2 regions of the Roseateles sp. NT4 genome follow, and region 2 is predicted to be linked to the other one. Evidence: predicted binding sites of a transcription regulator. Region 2 holds the regulator's gene; the other holds the start of a gene.
What was found. The regulator LexA, encoded in region 2, represses DNA repair genes until DNA is damaged. The targets are predictions, from matches to a motif close to ACTGTATNNNNATACAGT.

Region 1 (4,134 bases), on a different contig from region 2:
GGGCGCCAGCGCATAGCGGTCCCGGCCCTTGCTCGGCGCCGATTCGGCCGCCACCTGCAGGCCGAGGCTGCGCGCCATCTCGCCGAGTTCGCGGTCATAGGGTCGGCTGGCAATGCCCTGGGCCACCAGCCAGGTCAGCGCCACGCTGATCGGCCAGATCAGCAGCAGCGGGGCGAGCATCCAGTCGAGGATCTCGCCGAACAGCGAGCCCTGCTGGGGGCTGGCGCCTTCCTTGTTTGGCATCAAACGGGCCGCAGCGCTGGGCCGCTCCCGAGCAAGGCCCGACCCTCGCGGAGGGTCGACGGCTGTACCCGGCCGGCGGGGTGTCCCATCAGGACGAGATCTTCTCGAGGCAATAGCCGAGGCCGCGGACCGTCGCGATGCGGATCGGCCCCTGCTCGATCTTCTTGCGCAAGCGGTGGATGTAGACCTCGATGGCGTTGTTCGAGACCTCCTCGCCCCATTCGCACAGGCGCTCGACGAGCTGGTCCTTGCTGACGAGGCGACCCGCGCGCTGCAGCAACACCTCCAGCAGCGACAGCTCGCGCGCCGACAGCTCCAGCATCTGGTCGTTGATATAGGCCACACGTCCGGTGGCATCGAAGGTCAGCGGCCCATGCTTGATGAGGCTGCTGGCCGTGCCCAGGCCGCGCCGTGTCAGGGCGCGCACGCGCGCTTCCAGCTCCTGCAGCGAGAAGGGCTTGGCCATGTAGTCGTCGGCGCCCAGATCCAGCCCCTTGACGCGTTGCTCGACGCTGTCGGCCGCGGTCAGGATCAGCACCGGCATGGTCGAGCCGCGCGCGCGCAGCTTGCGCAGCACCTCCAGGCCGTGCAGGCGCGGCAGGCCGAGGTCGAGGATGACGAGGTCGAACTCATGGGTCGCCAGCGCCGAATCGGCCTCGGTGCCCGTCGTGACCCGGTCCACGGCATAGCCCGAGGCGCGCAGGGCCCGCAACAGGCCATCGGCCAGCACTTGGTCGTCTTCGGCAATCAGGATGCGCATAGGTTTTATGTCTCCGCCGCCGATGTTAGGTGTTGAGTTGGTGGCTCACGCCTTGAGCCACCTGGCTCGCAGAATGCCCTTCAAGCCTGAGGCCGCTGCTTCCTCAGATCAGGGGACACGAATACTGTACAAACATACAGATTGCCCCATAATTCCGACATTCCTTTGGAGAACTGCATGGACGCCCCCGTCAAAGCCCTGAACACCGAAAAAGCCAAGGCCCTGCAGGCCGCCCTCGCCCAGATCGAGAAGCAGTTCGGCAAGGGTTCCATCATGCGCCTCGGTGAAGGCGAGGTCATCGAAGACATCCAGGTCGTTTCTACCGGCTCCCTGGGCCTGGACATCGCCCTGGGCGTCGGCGGCCTGCCGCGCGGCCGCGTCGTCGAGATCTACGGCCCCGAGTCCTCCGGCAAGACGACGCTGACACTGCAGGTCATCGCCGAGATGCAGAAGCTCGCCGGCACCTGCGCCTTCATCGACGCCGAACACGCGCTCGACGTGCAGTACGCCCAGAAGCTCGGCGTCAATCTGCAGGAGCTGCTGATCAGCCAACCCGATACCGGTGAACAGGCCCTCGAAATCGTCGACGCCCTGGTGCGCTCCGGCTCGGTGGACCTCATCGTCGTCGACTCGGTCGCCGCGCTGACGCCCAAGGCCGAAATCGAAGGCGAGATGGGCGACAGCCTCCCTGGCCTGCAGGCCCGCCTGATGAGCCAGGCCCTGCGCAAGCTGACCGCCACGATCAAGAAGACCAACTGCATGGTCATCTTCATCAACCAGATCCGCATGAAGATCGGCGTCATGTTCGGCTCGCCCGAAACGACCACCGGCGGCAATGCGCTGAAGTTCTACGCCTCGGTGCGCCTGGACATCCGCCGCATCGGCTCCATCAAGAAGGGCGAGGAAGTCATCGGCTCCGAGACCAAGGTCAAGGTCGTCAAGAACAAGGTCAGCCCGCCATTCAAGACGGCCGAGTTCGACATCCTTTACGGCGAAGGCATCAGCCGCGAAGGCGAAATCGTCGACATGGGCGTCATCGCCAAGGTCGTCGAGAAGTCCGGCTCCTGGTATGCCTACCAGGGCGAGAAGATCGGCCAGGGCAAGGACAACGCCCGCGAGTTTCTGCGCGAGAACGTCGATGTCGCCCGCGAGATCGAGAACAAGATCCGCGAATCCCTGGGTGTGGCGCCGCTGACCCAGGCGGCCGAGGAATAAGTCGCCCGGCGCCTGCCACATGGCGACCCGAGCGCCGCTGTCGCTGAAGGCCCGCGCCATCGGCCTGCTGGCCCAGCGCGAGCACAGCCGGGCCGAACTCAGGCGCAAGCTGTTGCGCATCGAGCAGCAACAGCGGGAACGTGCACGTCTGGCCGCCCACGAAGGCGGACTGGACGTGGAAGGCGAGGGGGCAGAGGAGGGGGAGGAGCAGGCATCCGGTGCAGCTGCCGTCGATGCCCTGCTCGACACCCTCGCCGCGGGCGGCTATCTGGACGAAACCCGCTTCGTCGAATCCCGCCTGCATCTGCGCGCCAGCCGCTTCGGCGCCCAACGCATCCAGCAGGAACTCGCCCAGCACGGGCTGAAGCTCGACGCCGAGCAACAGGCGAGCCTGCGCGAAACCGAGATGGAACGCGCCCGCGAGGTCTGGAAAAAGCGTTTTGGCGATGAGCCTTCGCGTGAAGCTGCCGAACAGGCGCGCCAGACGCGCTTCCTGCTGGCACGCGGGTTTACCCCTGAAGTGGTGCGCCGCTTGCTGAGGGCCTAAGCACAGCTTGACCGAGCGCGCAGGGGGCGTTTTCACCCTCCGTGCTACATTGCCGCCTGCCCTAAAACGAGGGTTCACCCGGTTACAAGCGCCTTTGCCTCCCTGGCGAAGCCTTGTGGGAGCCGGGCTGACCCCGTCCCGGCACAGGCCGGGGTGATTTGCCATACCCCGTTCCATGCCTGCCGTCCAACCGTCCGTCACGCGTCGCCTGCTGCATCGCCGCGCCCTCGATGTGCAGGTGTTTGCGCGCGATGACGGCCTGTTCGATGTCGAAGCCAGCCTGACTGACACCAAGACGCATGACGTGCCGCTGGCCGGCGTGCCTCGCAAGGCGGGCGACCCCATCCACGAGATGCACCTGCATCTGACCGTGGACACCACCCTGACCATCACCGCGGCCAGCTCCGACACGCTGTGGATGCCATACAGCGGCGCCTGCAACGAGCATGGTGACGCCTACCGCCGCCTCATCGGGCTGAACCTGATGAAGGGCTTCAGGCAGGCCGTCCTGGAACGTCTGGGCGGCACGCGCGGCTGCACCCACATCACCGAACTTTGTCTGGTGCTGCCGACGGCCGTCATCCAGGCCATGGCCGGCTCCGTCATCGACACGCGTGAGGGCGACGCCGCCGGCAACCCGCCGTTCCAGCTCGACCGCTGCCACGCGCTGCGCCGCGACAGCGCGACCGTGGCCAAGTTCTATCCACGCTGGCACCAAGAGCCAGCGAACTCCGAATCCTGACTTCCCCGACCCGAGAGACCCAGCCATGAAAATCCACGAATACCAGGGCAAAGAAATCCTGCGCCAGTTCGGCTTGCCGGTGCCGCGCGGCATCCCGGCCTTCACCGTGCAGGAGGCCGTTGAAGCCGCCCAGAAGCTGGGCGGCCCGGTCTGGGTCGTGAAGGCCCAGATCCACGCCGGTGGCCGCGGCAAGGGCGGCGGCGTCAAGGTCGCCAAGACCATCGACGACGTCAAGGAAAAGGCCGAAGGCATCCTGGGCATGCAGCTCAAGACCCATCAGACTGGCCCCGAAGGCCAGAAGGTCCGCCGCCTGTACATCGAAGACGGCGCCGACATCAAGAATGAGCTCTACGTCTCGCTGGTGACCGACCGCGGCACGCAGAAAGTGGCTTTCATCGCATCGAGCGAAGGCGGCATGGACATCGAAGAGGTGGCCCACAGCACGCCCGAGAAGATCATCACCGAGATGATCGACCCGCTGACCGGCCTGACCGAAGCGCAGTCGCGCAAGATCGCTGGCGCCATCGGCCTGACCGGTGGCTCCGTCGACCAGGCCGTCGACATCTTCGCCAAGCTCTACAAGTGCTACATGGACACCGACGCGTCCCTGGTGGAAATCAACCCGCT
Region 2 (4,134 bases):
TGGCAACCAGTTCTACGTCTTCGCCTTCGAAGGCAACCTGGTCAACCAGACCATCGCGGCCGTGCCCGAACCCAGCCAGTACGCATTGCTGCTGGCCGGCCTCGGCGCGGTGGGCTTGATCGCCCGTCGCCGCCGCGGCTGATCAGGCCTCGGCCAGCAGGGTCAGGATCAGCTCGATCCTGGCCTTGACCGGGCTCAGGGCGCCCGCGCTGGGCAGCAGGCCCGCCAGCTCCATCACCGGGCCGGCGTCGCAGCGCGTGCTGCGGACGACGCGCACGCCTCCCGCCTGGGCTTCGCGAAGGGCCGCATCCAGGCCACGGCTCAGTGTGCCGTTGCCGGTGCCCGCGGCCACCAGGCCGTCGATGCCACCGGCCCACAACGCGCGCACGACGCTGCCATCCGCGCCGGCATGGTTCATGACGATCTCGACGCGTGGCCAGCGCTCGGCCGGTGCGGCAATGCGCGCCAGGCCCAGGGCTTCACCCGTCGGCCAACGGCCGACCGTGCGCACGCCCCCCTCCTCCACCCGCGCCACCAAGGCGCCATCGACCGACTCGAAAGCGTCGACGCGGTAGCTGTGTGTCTTGCGCACCTGGACCGCGTCGTGCACACGGCCGGCAAAGGCCAAGACGACACCTCGGGCGCCTTCTGCGGCAGCCACCTGCACCGCATCGAAAAGGTTCTGCGGCCCGTCCGGCGCCAGCGCCGTTGCCGGGCGCATGGCCGCCGTCAACACCACCGGCTTGGCCGGCGCCAGCACACGGTGCAGGAAATAGGCCGTCTCCTCCAGCGTGTCGGTGCCATGGGTGATGACGATGCCGGCGACCTCGGGCCGGTCCAGCTGCTGCTGCACGGCGACGGCCAGCTTCTGCCAGGTCGCGAAATCCATGTCCTTGCTGTCGAGCTGGGCGACTTGATGCGCCTCCAGCTTCTGGCCCGACAAGGCCGGCACCGCCGCCAGCAAGTCCCCGACGCTCAGTTGCGCCGCCGTGTATCCCACGCCGTCGCTGGCGGTTTTGGCGGTCCCGGCAATCGTGCCGCCGGTACCCAGAATGACGATCAAACGATCAAGGGTTTGCAATTTCTTGGTTTCCTGGACAAAAATACAGGTGCTGGACAAATTTCCAGCCCAAACATGAGGCCGCCCGTGCAAGACCAACCCAAGCTTACCGCCCGCCAGCAGCAGATCTTCGACCTGGTCCGCAAGGCGATCGAGAGCACCGGTGCCCCGCCGACCCGCGCCGAGATCGCGGCGGAGCTGGGCTTCAAGTCCGCCAATGCGGCCGAAGAACATCTGCAGGCCCTGGCCCGCAAGGGCATGCTGGAACTCGTCGGCGGCACCTCGCGCGGCATCCGCCTCAAATCCGAGATGCTGAGCGCCCTCAACCGCGCCCGCCAGTTCAGCCTGCCCATCCCCAGTCTCGCGCAATTGACGCTGCCACTGATCGGCCGCGTCGCCGCCGGCGCGCCCATCCTGGCGCAGGAACATGTTGAGCAGACCTACAGCGTCGAACCCAGCCTGTTCTCCAAGAAGCCCGACTACCTGCTGAAGGTCAAGGGCATGAGCATGAAGGACATCGGCATCCTCGACGGCGACCTGCTCGCCGTGCAGTCGGCCAAGGAGGCTCGCAACGGCCAGATCGTCGTGGCCCGTGTCGGTGAAGAGGTCACCGTCAAGCGCTTCAAGCGTGGCCCCGAGGGGATCGAGTTGCTGCCTGAGAACCCCGATTTCGAGCCCATCCTGGTCAATGAACACAGCGAAAGCTTCAGCATCGAGGGCCTGGCCGTCGGCTTGATCCGCGGGCAAGGGTTCAACTGACGGTGCGGACGGGGGTTCAATTCACCCCGGCGCACACGAAATGAAAAAGGCCCGTGTCGGTGACACGGGCCTTTTTGCTTGGATGGTGGAGCCGGGGGGAATTGAACCCCCGTCCGCAAGCCATCACCGGGCAGATCTACATGCTTAGCCGGCTGATTTGGATCTCACGGTCAACTCGCGCAGTGGCACGCTAGCTTTCCCGCCAGTCACTTGATCTCGCGCCGCACCGAGTGACCCGGTATGACGCCAGCCGATGTGAGTGACTTCTCAGCCTTGCCCCTTGCGGAACTCAGCCCGGCCCATCGGCCTGCCGTTGAGAAGCTCATCCGCAATTAAGCGGCGAGTGCGAACGTAGAGTCGTTTGCAGTTACTGTGTTTCCAGTGGTTTTACGAGCGGACTGGTGCTCGGCATGCCCTACTCCGGATCCGCACCCACGTCGAAACCAAGTCGGCCCCAGAGAAACCGTAGTTTAGGCCAGTCCGAGCCACTTCAAGAGCTCGCCCGGCGCCGACAACTCGATGTCCGCCTTCCAGTGGCGATATTCGCCACCCTGGCCGAGGTAGCCCCAGGCCGCAGCCGCCGTCGCCATGCCCGCGGCGCGACCCGCAAGGATGTCGCGCTCGTCATCCCCGACGTAGAGGCAGGCCTCAGGCACAACGCCCAGCCGCCTTGCAGCCTCAAGAAGGGGCGCCGGATGCGGCTTGGTGTGCCCCGTCGTGTCGCCCCCAACGACGGCTCCGGCAAACAGGCCCAGGGCCTTGGCCAGCGGCAAGGCAAAGCGCTCTGCCTTGTTGGTGACGATGCCCCAGGCCAAGCCCCCGGCGGCCAGCCCAAGCAACTCGGCTTCGATACCCGTAAACGGCCGGGTGTTGTCGTACATGAGCAGCTCATAGCGGTCGAGGAACTCGCGTTTGAGTTCCTCGTAGCCCTCTTGGCCGGCGCCATGCCAAAGGCCTGGCTCAGCATGCCGCGTGCACCCGAGCCACCATGCGGCCGGTATTGCGAAAGAGGCAGCGTACTCATGCCTCGATCAGCACGCATCGCATTCGCGGCCGCGGCGAGATCGGCGGCGCTGTCGATCAGCGTGCCGTCCAGATCGAACAGCACGGCACGCAGATGCGACCAGGGGGCGGCGAGCTTCAAATTCAAGCGGGACGGCGGCAGGCCAGCAGATAGTTCACGTCGGTGTCCCTGCCCAGGCTGTAGCGCTGGGTCAAGGGGTTGTAGCCGAGGCCGCGGCTGGCCTGCAGCTCCAGCCCGGCATCACGGCAGAACTGCGACAGCTCCGATGGCCTCAGGAAACGCGCGTACTCATGCGTGCCTTTGGGCAGCATCTGCAGCACGTATTCCGCGCCGACGATGGCCAGCAGAAAAGCCTTGGCGTTGCGGTTCAGCGTCGACAGGAAAACCCAGCCGCCCGGCTTGACCAGAGTGGCCAGGGCGCGCACGACCGAAGCGGGGTCGGGCACGTGCTCCAGCATTTCCATGCAGGTGACCGCGTCGAAGCTGGCAGGCTGCTCGGCCGCCAGTGCCTCGACGGCGATTTCGCGGTACTCCACGCCTTCGGTACCCGCCTCCATCGCATGCAGCTCGGCCACGCGCAGCGGCTTGGTCGAGAGGTCGATACCCAGCACCTGGGCGCCGGCCCGAGCCATGGAGTCGCTCAGGATGCCGCCGCCGCAACCCACGTCGACGACGCGCTTGCCCGCCAGCGGGCAGAGCTGCTGGATCCAGCCCAGGCGCAGCGGATTGATCTGATGCAGAGGCTTGAAGTCGCTCTCGGGATCCCACCAGCGGTGGGCCAGTTCGCCGAATTTGGCGAGCTCTTGCGGGTCGGCGTTGATCGTCATGACGGAATCAGGAAAAAGAAAAGCCCCGACGGCGGGCCGGCGGGGCTTTGCGCAAAGCGCCCGAGGGCGCTAGAGCTTACTTGTTACGCGTACCGACGACTTCGATCTCGGTGCGGCGGTTCTTGGCGCGGCCTTCGGCGGTCTTGTTGTCGGCCACGGGCTGCTTCTCGCCCTTGCCTTCGGTGTAGACGCGGTTCGGCTCGACGCCCTTGCTCACCAGATAGGCCTTGACGGCTTCCGAGCGGCGGATCGACAGCTTCTGGTTGTACTCATCGCTGCCCACCGAGTCGGTGTGGCCGACGGCGATGATGACTTCCAGGTTGATCCCCTTGGTCTTGCTGACCAGGTCATCCAGCTTGGCGGTGGCTTCGGGCTTCAGGGTCGACTTGTCGAAGTCGAAGAAGGCGTCAGCGGCGAAGGTGACCTTTTCGCTGACCGGAGCCGGCGGCGGCGGCGTCACGGGC

Region 1: a site for LexA is predicted at 1,127-1,144, ahead of recA (recombinase RecA). Genes of this name have one in related genera too.

The regions. Positions count from the first base shown of each region.
Region 1 covers NZ_JBPZGZ010000002.1:540,944-545,077, forward strand. The annotation lists gene ACS5PN_RS12115 (sensor histidine kinase) at 1-243, opposite strand, end outside; gene ACS5PN_RS12120 (response regulator) at 332-1,003, opposite strand; gene recA (recombinase RecA) at 1,181-2,218, shown strand; gene ACS5PN_RS12130 (regulatory protein RecX) at 2,238-2,765, shown strand; gene ACS5PN_RS12135 (DUF2889 domain-containing protein) at 2,941-3,507, shown strand; gene sucC (ADP-forming succinate--CoA ligase subunit beta) at 3,533-4,134, shown strand, end outside.
Region 2 covers NZ_JBPZGZ010000001.1:977,881-982,014, forward strand. The annotation lists partial or broken gene ACS5PN_RS04610 (PEP-CTERM sorting domain-containing protein) at 56-142, shown strand; gene ACS5PN_RS04615 (asparaginase) at 143-1,063, opposite strand; gene lexA (transcriptional repressor LexA) at 1,148-1,819, shown strand; RNA gene ssrA (transfer-messenger RNA) at 1,903-2,275, opposite strand; partial or broken gene ACS5PN_RS04630 (HAD family hydrolase) at 2,290-2,963, opposite strand; gene ubiG (bifunctional 2-polyprenyl-6-hydroxyphenol methylase/3-demethylubiquinol 3-O-methyltransferase UbiG) at 2,966-3,670, opposite strand; gene ompA (outer membrane protein OmpA) at 3,747-4,134, opposite strand, start outside.